Regions from separate parts of the Yersinia entomophaga genome, predicted to be linked through region 1. Evidence: predicted binding sites of a transcription regulator. Region 1 holds the regulator's gene; each other region holds the start of a gene.

Region 1 (4,500 bases):
TTGGCCAAACTGGTCTGCACATCCCGCAATAGTGGGAATAACTGGCCGACACAGTTGCGCCCAAAATCGACAATGGGTTGTCCCAGCTGACCGGAGGCAATCACTTTGAAATGGTCGCGCATCATATTGAGCGGACGCACCAGATTTGCCACCAAAAAGCGATCCGTCGCCAGTAATATCAACAGACCAATCACCAGCGCCGAAACCAGCGTAACGCTGCTTACCTTGGTAAGATGAGCAAATTGCTCCTTCACCACGCCGATTTCTGCCGATGCAGTTTTACTGAATGCCTCGGATGACGCGCCATACTGACGGCTTAAGGCTGGTACCGTTTGCTTGGACAACAGCTGGTAAGCAGTATTATCACCGGCCATAGCCGCTTGATACAGTGGTTCCACCCCTTGGGCAATCAGGGCATTCCAGTTAGAAATAACATCCTCAACCAATACCGGGCTGAGCTGCGCATGATCGATAGATTTAAACTGTGCCAAGTTCTTTTTCAGGCTATCCAAGGCCAGATTGGAGGATTTCAGCTCACGATCGGCATCTGCGCTATTCCCTGCCAGACGATAATCCACTGAACGACTCAATCGGGTCACCATACGGAAATACTGATCGGTTCCCTGATTGACCAAGCTGATGTTATCGACCAAAACGCTATTCGCGTTTGAGGCTTGAGTTAACTCATTGAGTGATAATAATGTGTAAGCTGAAACTCCGCCCCAGAGCAAGCTAAATGCCCCGAGAACCCAAAGTAACGCTGCCCTGATGGTGATATTTTTCAAAAACTGCATGTTCGTTCCTTTTCTATTTATTGTCGGATTGTTGCCACAAAATTCTGGTGGAGTTTGATGACCGAAAAGCGATTTAGGACGTTCCATACAGCCAACGACTTCTCCTTCCTCATCAAAAATCGATTTGACAAGGCCCTCCTTGGCACCGCAATCGAAACCCGCGGGTTTCAATTCGGTTATCGGCAATCGTCTGCCAAGGTTGAGCGGTAGATGAAAATTTTATATCGCATAAACTTGATATAAGCAGAGAGATGTTTTCTGGCATGATGACGGCCTATTGGAAATAGTCAGTCTGAGGACTTAATTCCTTATTTCTATTAAGGATTTAGTCACCTGCGTAGTCCCTGATGACTCTTTTTTGAAACAATGGCTTAGCAATCAGCCTGTTAATAAAATCAGATGAGTCAGCCTCAGCAAAAAGGCGCTTTCCACAAGCACGATGAAAAATGTGTTATATTGTGGAGCAGCAGGCTCCACAACTAACGTAACTAATTGAATTCAAAGGTATAAATTTCATATGGCAACTGTAGGCATTTTCTTTGGCAGCGACACAGGCAATACCGAAAACATTGCCAAGATGATCCAAAAGCTACTGGGCAAAGACGTTGCAGAGGTTCACGACATTGCCAAAAGCAGCAAAGAAGATTTAGAGCAATTCGATATTTTGCTGATCGGGATCCCAACCTGGTACTACGGCGAAGCACAGTGTGATTGGGATGATTTCTTCCCAACGCTGGAAGAGATCGATTTCAATGGCAAGCTGGTTGCCCTGTTTGGCTGTGGCGATCAGGAAGACTATGCGGAATATTTCTGTGATGCCATGGGCACAGTACGTGACATCATCGAACCGCGTGGCGCAGCCATTGTCGGTCATTGGCCAACCGCAGGCTACCATTTCGAAGCGTCAAAAGGTCTGGCGGATGACGATCACTTTATCGGCTTGGCTATCGATGAAGACCGTCAACCAGAGCTGACCAACGAACGCGTTGAAGCTTGGGTAAAACAAATCAGCGAAGAACTGAGTCTGTCAGATATCGTGGGTTAATCTGCCTAACATGCCCTGAATTGCCTGGTTTGCGATCAGGGCATGGTTCTCCATTCTGGTGCGTAAATGTGCGGCAAAAACCCCACAAAAATAGATGATAATAAGGCGTTAACGAAACTAAACAGTTTTAAATTTGTAAGTTCCGTCGCCATCACTGTACACTAGGGCTATCTGTTCTCCCCGTTCATCAATACGCTGCATGATTAATCTTGCAAAGTGTGCAATTATATCTTTGTTAATAACCTACGGTTTTCATTTTGAGCTACCGGTTCTATAATGAGACGCAATTATATTTTTGTGCCTACCGATGTCATAGGCTGAACAGCCTCAATTTGAATAACAAAGTAACAGGACTGAATCCGCATGACTGACAACAACAGAGCATTAAAGAACGCTGGCCTTAAGGTAACGCTTCCGCGCCTGAAGATTTTGGAAGTGCTGCAAAAGCCAGATTGCCATCACGTCAGTGCGGAAGATCTTTATAAAAAGCTGATCGATATGGGTGAAGAGATTGGTCTGGCCACGGTTTACCGCGTACTTAACCAGTTTGACGACGCCGGTATTGTCACCCGCCATAATTTCGAAGGTGGCAAGTCTGTCTTTGAACTGACCCAACAGCATCATCACGATCACCTGATTTGCCTGGATTGTGGCAAAGTGATCGAGTTCAGCGATGAATCCATTGAAGTCCGCCAACGTGAAATCGCAACTCAGCACGGTATCAAGCTGACGAATCACAGCCTGTATTTATACGGTCACTGTGAAGGCGGCGATTGCCGTGAAGATGAGACTTTGCACGACAAAAAATAAGATCTGATTCATCAGATCCGAGTATCAGACCACCCTTCTCTAAGTCGTAAAATACACTTGGAAAATGCGTGGTCTTTTTTTTACTCCTCATAAATCTATTTTCCTTCTCCGCCTATTGTTATTTAGCGTTCAAATAAACAGATTAAATTTCAATTATTTTGGGCCTAAGTCATCTTTATCTAAAATAAGGCTCAGCGACTAAAAACGTTCGCAAATAATTACACTAAATAACAGGCAAAAAAAAACCCCGGGGGCACCGGGGAAATTACCATCAACTCAACTTAAACAGGAGATAACTAGACACAGCTTAATAACACTCAGTTTAACAACAGGTTAATTTGGCCCCAATTGCTCAGGGCCGATACTACAACTAGACGGATAATTACAAAGTTGCGCTAACGACTTCAGCACGACTGTTGCGCTTACCGTCCGGACTGGCAGAACGAATCATCACTTCGCCACTGACCTTCGGCTGGTTTTTGATATCGTATTTCTGCCATTGCTGACCACCGTCAACGGAGTATTCTATGGTCAGCCCCGGCAGGCTAACGTTAGCCTCCAATAAGCCGCCCTGAACACGCGCTCCCGGCACTGGCAGGCGATACGAGATACCGGCCTTATCCAGTTTTGCCAACTCGCGCTGACCCATAATATTGGCAAAACGCTGCCAATCGGCACTTAACGCCTGAGTATCCACATGATGGGTTTCTCCACCTTTGTACTCGCGGCCCGCTTTATAATCCTGCTCCCAAGGTGCGCGATGCCAAGCACGTTCTGCCAACGGCAGCGCTCGTGGGAACATCATGTATTCCATTTGATCGTCCGTACGTACAGTTTCATTCCACGACTGACCTGAAATACCGTGAACACCCGGCCAAGGCTTATCACTCTTGGCGCTGAAATGGTTACCATCGCGGTCAACGGAAGTTTCAGCGTTCTGCGGCATGTTATTTGGCGCAAAACTGAATACCTTAGCTTCATCGGTAAAACGAGTTGCCCAGTAATAGCCCCGCTCACGCGGGTTCACTTCATAAGGCATATCGAAGTAAACATAGTCTGGGTTAGAAGCGATGACTTCATAGCCTTTATTCGCCCAATCGTTCACCGAATCGGCTCCGCCCCAATACAGGGTATCCCAGAAGTTCACACCTACGCGTTTGGTAGCGAAAGCTTTGGCATCTTTGGCGTTTTTCAAACCATCCTGCCAGGCCTGCATTTTCTCAATACCGTGCGCATTAACCAACTTGCTCACTTCTATCGCAAAGTGGCTAGCGAGGTGTTCCACGTCCTCAATTTTTCCTTGCTTAACCATGTCCTGACAAACCTGAGACTTCGCCCAAGGTTTATCTTCGATGCTCTGATCGATAATGCCCTTGCCCGGCTCAATCTTGCCGTTTTTATCCTGGAAACCCGCGCCCAAACGGATATTTTTCGCCTCATCTCCGCCAAAGTGCCAGGTTTGCAGCGGCATACCCGCTTCTTTATGCATCTGAGCCATTTCGCCAATCACTTTATCCACAAAGCGTTTGGAAGAATCCAGGCAGGGATTCAGGTAGCTTTTACGCTCATAGAACTGAACTGAAGTCGTATTGGAATCATCCGTCGGGTCCAGCAGGCGGAATTCATTGGCTTCTGCTTCTTTACCCTGCTTCATCAGATTGTTATAGCGAGCTTCCATCGAAACGACCGCAGCACGGGCGTGAGCCGGCATATCGATTTCGGGAATCACTTCAATCTGGCGCGCTTTGGCATATTTCAGGATATCGATGTAATCCTGACGGCTAAAGTGCCCGCTTCCCAGATTATTGCTATCCGGGCCTGAACCTAACTGTGGCAATAAACAGGCATTTT
Region 2 (4,500 bases), 370 kb from region 1:
GCATTTCATGCAGGCTTATTCAGCCGTACTACTTAAGCGTAGTAGACGACCCACGTTTTACCAACTTTCGACATAATAACTTAATAATCACTCAGGTTAACTAATAGCTTCTTAGTTAGTCCACTGGTAATTATGAGATTATTCAAACGCTATCCCGGCGGGCATATCCGCTTTCGCCCTATTTTTCACACAGAGTTTGAGCTCGTTGCTGGAAAGGTTGCAGGCTCATTTTTTTGCCCGGATTATCTTTGTCTTCCAAAACCAACGGATCTAATGATGAAGCCAATACTTTTCCTGATTTCATCTGCTCAGTTGCTACTTCATTGAGAGGATATTGCGCTAGTGTACTGGGATTAATCACGAACAGCGCATTACCTGAGCGGCACTCCAGCATCACTTCTTCACGCGTGAATGCCCATTGCTTGCCAAATTCAAACTTACTGACCGTGATAATCTTTGATGCTGCCGCAGCATTAGCAGCCAGAAGCAAAAGAGAAAGCGTTAGCGCGAAACCCTTCATGTTAACTATTCCTAAGTTAGCTGATTGACCTGATTTTCCTGCATCTAACCCTAAAGAAGCAAGCCTTGTTCCCTGCTAGTTAGCCCTCTAGCCGCTTATACCGGCTCAAATGTAGCAAAGGTGCTCACCAAAAGTAGAACCGCCGCCCCTAGTACCACCTCAAACCAAGCGTTCATCACCAGCCAATAGTGCGCTTTTTCCGGTAAATGACGAATTGCTGGAACCACGCGATACCTATTGATTACCGCAATGATAATCATCAAAACAACCAAGACAATTTTGCACCAAAGCAATCTCTGATATGTCGAGGTGAAATCCAGGGGCCAACCACGCAGTATAATGAAACTATTAATCATTCCGGTGACAACCACCAGCACGACAGCCAAATGACCCCAACTGGAAAAACGGATTAAAGTATGGATAGCGGCGGGTTTATGCTGACTATTGCGGGTATAGGGCAGGCAAACCAGCAAAGGTAAAAGACTACCGAACCAATAACCGGCGCTGAAAAGATGCAGAATTTGATTCGACTGATGTATCCAGCCAATTATGCCATCATGCATCGCCGCATGACCGATAAAAGCCAAGCTAGCCAGTAACAGCGACGAACAGGCGACCATCAGAGCCGAAAAATATGATTTTCGATTGAAAAACAACAGCAGGATACTGATGAAAGACAGTGCGAGATGCCACTGCCAAACCTGGCCGAAACGCGTGCCCAGCACTAACCCCCACACGGGAAACTGGTAGGTATCTGCCCATCCATCGCCCATAATTCCAGCCTGAATGGACAACAGGCCGACGGCAGAAAATGCCGCGACTAGCGTACTGCTAGCCAGCAAGGGTTGAAGGCGTTGTTGTAATGTTAGAGCGAAACGGTCGGATGACAATATGGCGGTGAATACGCTGACACCAAACATCAGCATCACCGCCATAAAATGCACAAAGCGACACAGGACAAATAAGGCCGCTAAAGACATATTATTTTACAGTGAAGCTGTAATTGCCTTTGGTTTTGTGGCCATCAACGGACACCACATGCCAGGAAACATTATACTTCCCTGCGCTTAGCGCATTATCCAACGGCAAAATCAACTGAGTGTTATTAACCGGGTCAAGTTTTAAAGCGCCGGTTTTCACCGCGTTATTATCTGGCCCCGTCACCTTCACACCGCTGAAACCCAACTCGATCCCTTCGGAAAAATTAAGTGTTAACGCTTCTGGAGCGGCACTTACCGTGGTATCGGCGGCAGGGGTTTCCACTTTCAAATGAGCATGAGCTAAAGCCTGCTGGCTGGAAAGGCCAACAAACAAAACAACCAGTGCAGAAAGCATGCGGCAGGATGAACGTACTTTGTTAATTAACATAAAGTCCCTTAAATAAATTGGGGTAAAAAAATCGCTGCTACCAACTTTACCCTATATTGGCGGCGTAAACCCCGATCGCTTCCAGTTGGATGTACTACATGTGAGATACCACACAAAATAAACTGCCGACATCGGATAAGTGGTCGAAAAGCCACCGGATGCTCACTTGAAGTCATCCGTTTCCGTATGTTAGCCATGAATAATAATGAGTTGAGAGTATGAAGTCGAGCTTACAGGCACAGACAAGAAATGGTTTCAGGCAGGGATGACACAAAATAAAAAACCGCAGCCTCTGTCGATAACAGAGAAACTGCGGTTATAGCTCAAAAGATAGAATTAACCTTGAGAATGGATTTGCGCGCTGGTGGCCATGTTCTTCAAATCTTTATCGATAAAGAACAGAGAATTACCGCTGTTACCCACCAGAGCCAATTTATCCAATACGGATTTGAACAGTTTTTCTTCTTCATGCTGTTCAGAAACGTACCACTGTAGGAAGTTGAACGTCGAGTAATCTTGCGTAGTCATGGCAACATGTGCCAGTTCATTGATCTTGGTGGTGATCAATTGCTCATGTTCATAGGTCAGCTTGAAGACATCAGCTAACGAGCCAAACTCTACCGGGGGCGCACTGATGGTGCCCAATATCGGCATCGAACCTGTGCCGCTCAGGTATTCAAACAAACGCTGCATATGCTGCATCTCTTCCTGCGAATGTTCTTTCAAGAAAGCGGCCGCACCTTCAAAACCTTTATCGCTGCACCATGCACTCATTTGCAAATAAAGATTGGCAGAATAGAATTCTAAATTGAGTTGCTCATTGAGCTTTTGAGCCATTTCTTTCTTCAACATAATTAGTCCCTAGTTTTTATCATGCAGGTTGGCAGGAGGTTATTTCACGTATTATGCCAACATAAACACAAAATAAAAACACCCTATTCACATTTAAAAAGATTAAAACAACAAATTGTATTAACTGCATGTTTAATATGAGGAAATAAATTATTTAATTAATCTGGGAAAAAGTGGGCAAATAACTTTGATAACTATTATCAACAAGCCCGCCAATAATAAAAGGAATCATTCTTATTTTTAATTTATTATTTAAAATAAACGCCAATCATTCTCATTTATTATTTGGCTCGCTATTTCTTCTCTACATTCCTCTCTGCCGTTATCCACACCCTCTTGCCATAGGGAGATGCCTGCATTATTTTCAACGCTGATTTGATACAATCCGCCGCTTAAGTCGAAAGAGGAGAAAACGATGGGTTACAACTTGGCAGAGCTTTCTGACGAAGAAACGGCAAAAATGAACGTCGATTTAGCTGCATCGGGCGTTGCATTTAAGGAACGCTATAACATGCCAGTGATCCCTGAACTGGTTGCCCGTGAACAGACGGAAAACCTGCGAGACTACTTTTTGCAGCGCCTCGCGCACTATCGGAGCGAATCGAATAAATTCTCACGTTTGCCTTATGAGCCTAAAATTAAGTAAGGCGACTGAAAGGTTCCCGCCAGCGTTTAGCCTGCGGGAACCCGATTATTTGGCAAATTTGTCCGTTGATAACATCAACTGATGCAATATCCCCGGCTCATCGAATGAATGCCCGGCACCTTCCACTATATGTAACTCTGCCTCAGGCCAACGATGGGCCAGATCCCAGGCATTTTTCACCTGACATGCCATATCGTAACGGCCGTGAACAATAACCGTCGGTATATGACGAATTAATGGAACATCATCCAGAAGCTGGTTGTCATGGGCCAAAAAACCGTTATGGGTGAAATAATGGTTTTCAATGCGGGCAAAAGCCAAGGCAAAATCATCCTCTCCGAATGAAACCGAGCTTTTAGTTGGTAATAACGTTACCGTCTCCCCTTCCCACAGGCTCCATAATTTCGCAGCTTCCAGCTGCACAGCCCGATCCGGGGATGTCAGACGTTTGCGATAAGCCGCGATCACATCCTTTTGCTCTTCTTCAGATAAAATGGATAATACCCTTTGCCATTTATCGGGGAAGAAACGGGATGCGCCGTCCTGATAGTACCAAAGCAATTCTTCTCTGCGCAGGGTGAAAATCCCCCGAAGCACCATCTCACTCACCCGCTCCGGATGCTTCTGCGCATAGGCCAATGCCAACGTAGAGCCCCAGGAACCGCCGAACACCAGCCATTGACCGACACCCGCCAGTTCGCGCAGACGCTCAATGTCTTCCACCAGATGCCAGGTAGTATTGTTATCCAGGCTGGCATGTGGTCTGGATTGCCCGCAGCCGCGTTGATCAAACAGCATCACTTTATACTTGGTTGGATCGAATAACTGGCGATGATATGGCGCAATGCCGCCACCGGGACCGCCGTGAATAAATACTGCGGGCTTTCCCTGCGGATTACCGCATAACTCCCAATAGATGCTATGCCCATCACCGGTTTCCAACCAGCCGCAATCGTAAGGCTCATAAGCCGGATAGAGTCCCCGTAATTGTCCCATCGCATTTTCCATTTTTGTTATTGATCACCTCTCTATAAAAGCCTATGCCTGACGCAGGGTCAACGACTAAAGAGGTCAAATAAAGCTGATTAATCATTTAAATACCGGTTATACGATC
Region 3 (4,500 bases), 960 kb from region 1:
GACTCACTTCGAACTATCCCTATAATGCGACTCCAACAACACGGCGGGGCGATTAGCTCAGTTGGTAGAGCATCTCCTTTACACGGAGGGGGTCATCAGTTCGAATCTGGTATCGCCCACCAAACTCGACGTGTTAGCAGTAAGAAATAGAATGAGATAGATGAGGGCGATTAGCTCAGTTGGTAGAGCATCTCCTTTACACGGAGGGGGTCATCAGTTCGAATCTGGTATCGCCCACCACTCATCACTCATTGAGTTGTTCAGCAGTACCGTTGTAAGTAAGAAGTGGGCGATTAGCTCAGTTGGTAGAGCATCTCCTTTACACGGAGGGGGTCATCAGTTCGAATCTGGTATCGCCCACCACTTCTTAAGACTTCGGGTCGTTAGCTCAGTTGGTAGAGCAGTTGACTTTTAATCAATTGGTCGCAGGTTCGAATCCCGCACGACCCACCATCTCCTTCTCGCATCAGTAAACTCCCCAAAAAAATAACATACTGCACGATTCGTGTGGGTGAGACCTGCGTTCAGGCTCGAGCCAAGCAAAGCACGCACCATTCCTATTTCCATTTTATCTCCGTCAAATTTCCCTAAAACCGCGGTTTTCAGCCATAACGCTTTTGCCTAGGTTCACTTATTGCGCTTCGTATCCTCTAAATAGCTTGCTGAAAAAACCTCGCTTATACGGGTAAATAGATTATTTCATGCGTATAAAGCCAGCAGAGAGGCTGACACAGCGTAGGTTAACGAGGAGTACGGAAATAAGCCGAGCTTTCTCATAAGGCGCAGGGAGCAGTAAGGGCGCTTAATTCAATTTAGGGGAAGTGCTGTGGCGTAGGATGTTACGGCTGCTGGGCGGCTGATAAGATGGCTGGGAAAAACGGCGTGACATGTTACTGATGACTGAAAGATTGAAGAAACTGTGGGCATAAAAAAAGGCGCTGCAGCGCCTTTTTCATCAACCGACTTAGATTAAAGCACCAGACCAGCAATAGAGGCGGACAGCACGCTAACCAGCGTTGAGCCGTACAGCAGTTTCAAGCCGAAGCGTGAAACCACGTTGCCCTGATGCTCATTCAGCCCTTTAATCGCACCGGCAACAATACCGATGGATGAAAAGTTAGCGAAAGAAACCAGGAATACGGACAGGATACCGACGCTGCGCGGAGACAGTTCGGAAGCCACTTTTTGTAAGTCCATCATGGCAACAAATTCGTTAGAAACCAATTTGGTTGCCATGATACTACCGACCTGCAGCGCTTCATGAGTTGGGACGCCCATAACCCAGGCAAACGGGAAGAAGACGTAACCCAGAATACCCTGGAAGCTAATACCAAATGCGAAGGTGAACAGGGCGTTAACTGCAGCGATCAGCGCGATAAAACCAATCAGCATAGCGGCAACGATAATCGCAACCTTGAAACCGGCCAGGATGTATTCACCCAGCATTTCAAAGAAGCTTTGGCCTTCATGCAGCGTACCCAGTTGTAGCTCTTCTTCTTCGCCCACTTTGTATGGGTTAATCAGTGACAGCACGATAAAGGTACTGAACATGTTGAGTACCAGCGCGGCGACAACAAATTTAGCATCCAGCATCGACATATAAGCACCAACGATCGACATGGAAACCGTCGACATCGCAGTGGCAGCCATGGTGTACATGCGTTTTTCAGACATCTTGCCTAAAATGTCTTTATAGGCGATAAAGTTTTCTGATTGACCAAGGATCAGCGAGCTGACGGCGTTGAAAGATTCCAGCTTACCCATGCCGTTCACTTTAGAAAGCAGGGTACCGATCAGACGAATAACCACAGGCAACACTTTGATATGTTGCAAAATACCGATCAACGCGGAAATGAAGACGATAGGGCAAAGCACTCTCAGGAAGAAGAAGGCCAGACCTTTGTCACCCATATTGCCGAAAACAAAATCGGTACCGGTCGCGGCGAATCCGAGTAATTTGTCGAAGAAGGCGGCGAATCCTTTCACAAAACCCAGGCCCACTTCCGAATGAAGGAAGAAGTATGCCAATAGCACTTCAATAACCAATAACTGAATGACAAACCGAATGCGGATGCTCTTGCGGTCTTTACAAATTAGCAGAGCCAAAATGGCTACGACGACCAAGGCCAACGCAAACTGCAGAATATGGGACATGTGTGCTCCAAACTTGAGGCAGGCTAGATTTCGGAGGTCATTTTATGTAACGCCAACATTAAAAACGAGACATTGATTGCAAATATAAAAAGTCACCTGAGTATTTGCAATTAAATTAATAGGTTTCGTCACAAAACGACGCATGTTAAAAATTTTCTTTATTTGTAGCGTGATGGTGCTAATTTGTTGAGAGTTCTTGCGCAAAAAGCCGCAGGGTTTAGTGAATACAAGCACAGATTTCCAGAAAGTAAAACCCGGCTATTGAAACAGCGATCTTGGCGGGTGGTTATTCAGAAAGATTGGCTATCAGAGAGATAAGTTTTACCAATGCAAATGCGCTTGATAATTATTATCATTTAGATAATATGAGATAGACATAATATCTCTAAGGGCAAAATTGATATGATGAATAGCCGCGCTACCGCTTCAGAGGGTCGTACATCAAGGAAGGTGAAGCTTTCCTTGATGGGGCCAGCATTTATCGCGGCTATCGGTTACATCGATCCCGGTAATTTTGCTACCAATATTCAGGCCGGAGCCTCATTCGGTTACACCCTGCTTTGGGTCGTGGTGTGGGCCAATCTGATGGCAATGCTGATCCAACTCCTCTCCGCAAAACTCGGAATTGCTACCGGTAAAAATTTGGCGGAACATATTCGAGATCGTTTTCCGCGTCCTGCTGTCTGGGCTTATTGGGTTCAGGCAGAAATTATCGCTATGGCAACAGATTTAGCCGAATTTATTGGGGCGGCTATAGGATTTAAATTATTGCTCGGGGTGACGTTATTAGAAGGCGCCATACTCACCGGTATTGCCACTTTCCTCATTCTGATGCTACAAAATCGCGGACAAAAACCCTTGGAGCTGGTCATTGGTGGCCTGCTGGTGTTTGTCGCCGCTGCTTATATTGTCGAACTGATCTTTTCCCAACCTGAAGTTAGCGCCTTGACGAAGGGAATGCTGATTCCCAATTTACCAAACGGCGATGCCGTATTTTTAGCCGCTGGAGTCCTGGGGGCGACGATTATGCCACACGTTATTTATCTTCATTCCTCCCTGACGCAAACCGGTGGAAAGGAATCAAAAGCCGATCGTTATGCCTCGACCAAACTAGACGTAGCCACCGCCATGACGATCGCAGGCTTCGTGAATTTAGCCATGATGGCAACGGCGGCAGCCGCTTTTCATTTTAACGGTTATGGCAGTATCGCCGAAATTGAACAGGCTTATCTCACGCTGCAACCTTTATTGGGTCACGGGGCGGCGACAATCTTCGGTCTGAGTCTGGTTGCCGCCGGGTTGTCGTCTACCGTGGTAGGCACGTTGGCGGGACAGGTAGTGATGCAAGGCTTCGTCCGTTTCTATATTCCGATTTGGATACGCCGCTGTATCACTATGTTGCCATCATTTGTGGTGATTATGATGGGAATGGATGCAACCCGAATATTGGTGATGAGCCAGGTTTTGCTGAGTTTTGGCATTGCGTTGGCGCTAGTGCCTCTGCTGTCCTTTACTGGCAATCGGGAATTAATGGGAGAAATGGTTAATTCCCGTTTGGTTCAGAACATTGGGAAACTGATCGTCGTGGTTGTGGTGGGGCTAAATCTATATTTACTCATTAGTCTGGCTTAATAAAATTCGGATAACCGGCGGATTGTTAGTGAATACCGCCGGTATTGTTTTTAATCATCGTGGTCGTGATGATGGTGGCGACCATGATGTTTATTCTGTTGTTTTTTGTACTTTTTATACGCGTGCTTATCGTATTTCCAATAACGCCCATCGTGGTAATAGTAGTTTTTCTTCCACCAGTCCTTATCTCGCCAGCGATGGCCGTCCCAGTAATGGCCGCGTCGACTGCGTTCACCTACATCCTGCCCCTGATGCCCTTGCCACCATTGACGATCGCGCCAGTCATAACCATCCCAGTAGTTCCCATTTCTATCCTGTTCGCCGATCTGTAAAGAGACGCCAGGAAGGAGATTGATACTGACGGCCTGCGCCTGCTGTGCCAAAGGTAATGTAGCCAGCACGACAATCAGCAATAGGGGTTTTAACACGATAATTTCCTTCTTTATCTGTCGGTTGTGATAAAAACTGAGCCGACAGCGAGTCACGCAATATTAAGATATTAATAAAATAAATAGAATCTAGCGTTCAGATAAAACTGGAAAACAATGCTTTAGGAATTATCTGCCTGTTCATCATAAAGATGAAGGAGGGCGGATAATTCGCCCTCTGGTGATGTGTAAAGTGGGAAAGCGATTACAGCAGGATGGATTCTATACGCGCTATCTCCTCAACACTAAAGTGAGTATTAGTCAGGGCAGTTACCGCATCCTCAAT

The links. The regulator Fur, encoded in region 1, represses iron uptake genes when iron is present. The targets are predictions, from matches to a motif close to ATAATAATGAGAACNACTATCAA.
Positions count from the first base shown of each region.
Region 2: a site for Fur is predicted at 2,922-2,944, ahead of ftnA (non-heme ferritin). Genes of this name have one in related genera too.
Region 3: a site for Fur is predicted at 2,494-2,516, ahead of PL78_RS16140 (Nramp family divalent metal transporter). Genes of this name have one in related genera too.

Region 1 is NZ_CP010029.1:260,996-265,495, reverse strand. It holds gene PL78_RS01320 (methyl-accepting chemotaxis protein) at 1-794, opposite strand, end outside; gene fldA (flavodoxin FldA) at 1,312-1,839, shown strand; gene fur (ferric iron uptake transcriptional regulator) at 2,203-2,649, shown strand; gene PL78_RS01305 (beta-N-acetylhexosaminidase) at 3,032-4,500, opposite strand, start outside.
Region 2 is NZ_CP010029.1:4,165,176-4,169,675, reverse strand. It holds gene PL78_RS18725 (YebY family protein) at 179-520, opposite strand; gene copD (copper homeostasis membrane protein CopD) at 616-1,500, opposite strand; gene yobA (CopC domain-containing protein YobA) at 1,502-1,888, opposite strand; gene ftnA (non-heme ferritin) at 2,225-2,740, opposite strand; gene PL78_RS18705 (DNA polymerase III subunit theta) at 3,156-3,386, shown strand; gene pip (prolyl aminopeptidase) at 3,432-4,382, opposite strand.
Region 3 is NZ_CP010029.1:3,577,674-3,582,173, forward strand. It holds tRNA gene PL78_RS16115 (tRNA-Val) at 47-122, shown strand; tRNA gene PL78_RS16120 (tRNA-Val) at 165-240, shown strand; tRNA gene PL78_RS16125 (tRNA-Val) at 288-363, shown strand; tRNA gene PL78_RS16130 (tRNA-Lys) at 378-453, shown strand; gene PL78_RS16135 (NupC/NupG family nucleoside CNT transporter) at 970-2,154, opposite strand; gene PL78_RS16140 (Nramp family divalent metal transporter) at 2,557-3,786, shown strand; gene PL78_RS16145 (DUF2502 domain-containing protein) at 3,837-4,214, opposite strand; gene mgrA (L-glyceraldehyde 3-phosphate reductase) at 4,420-4,500, opposite strand, start outside.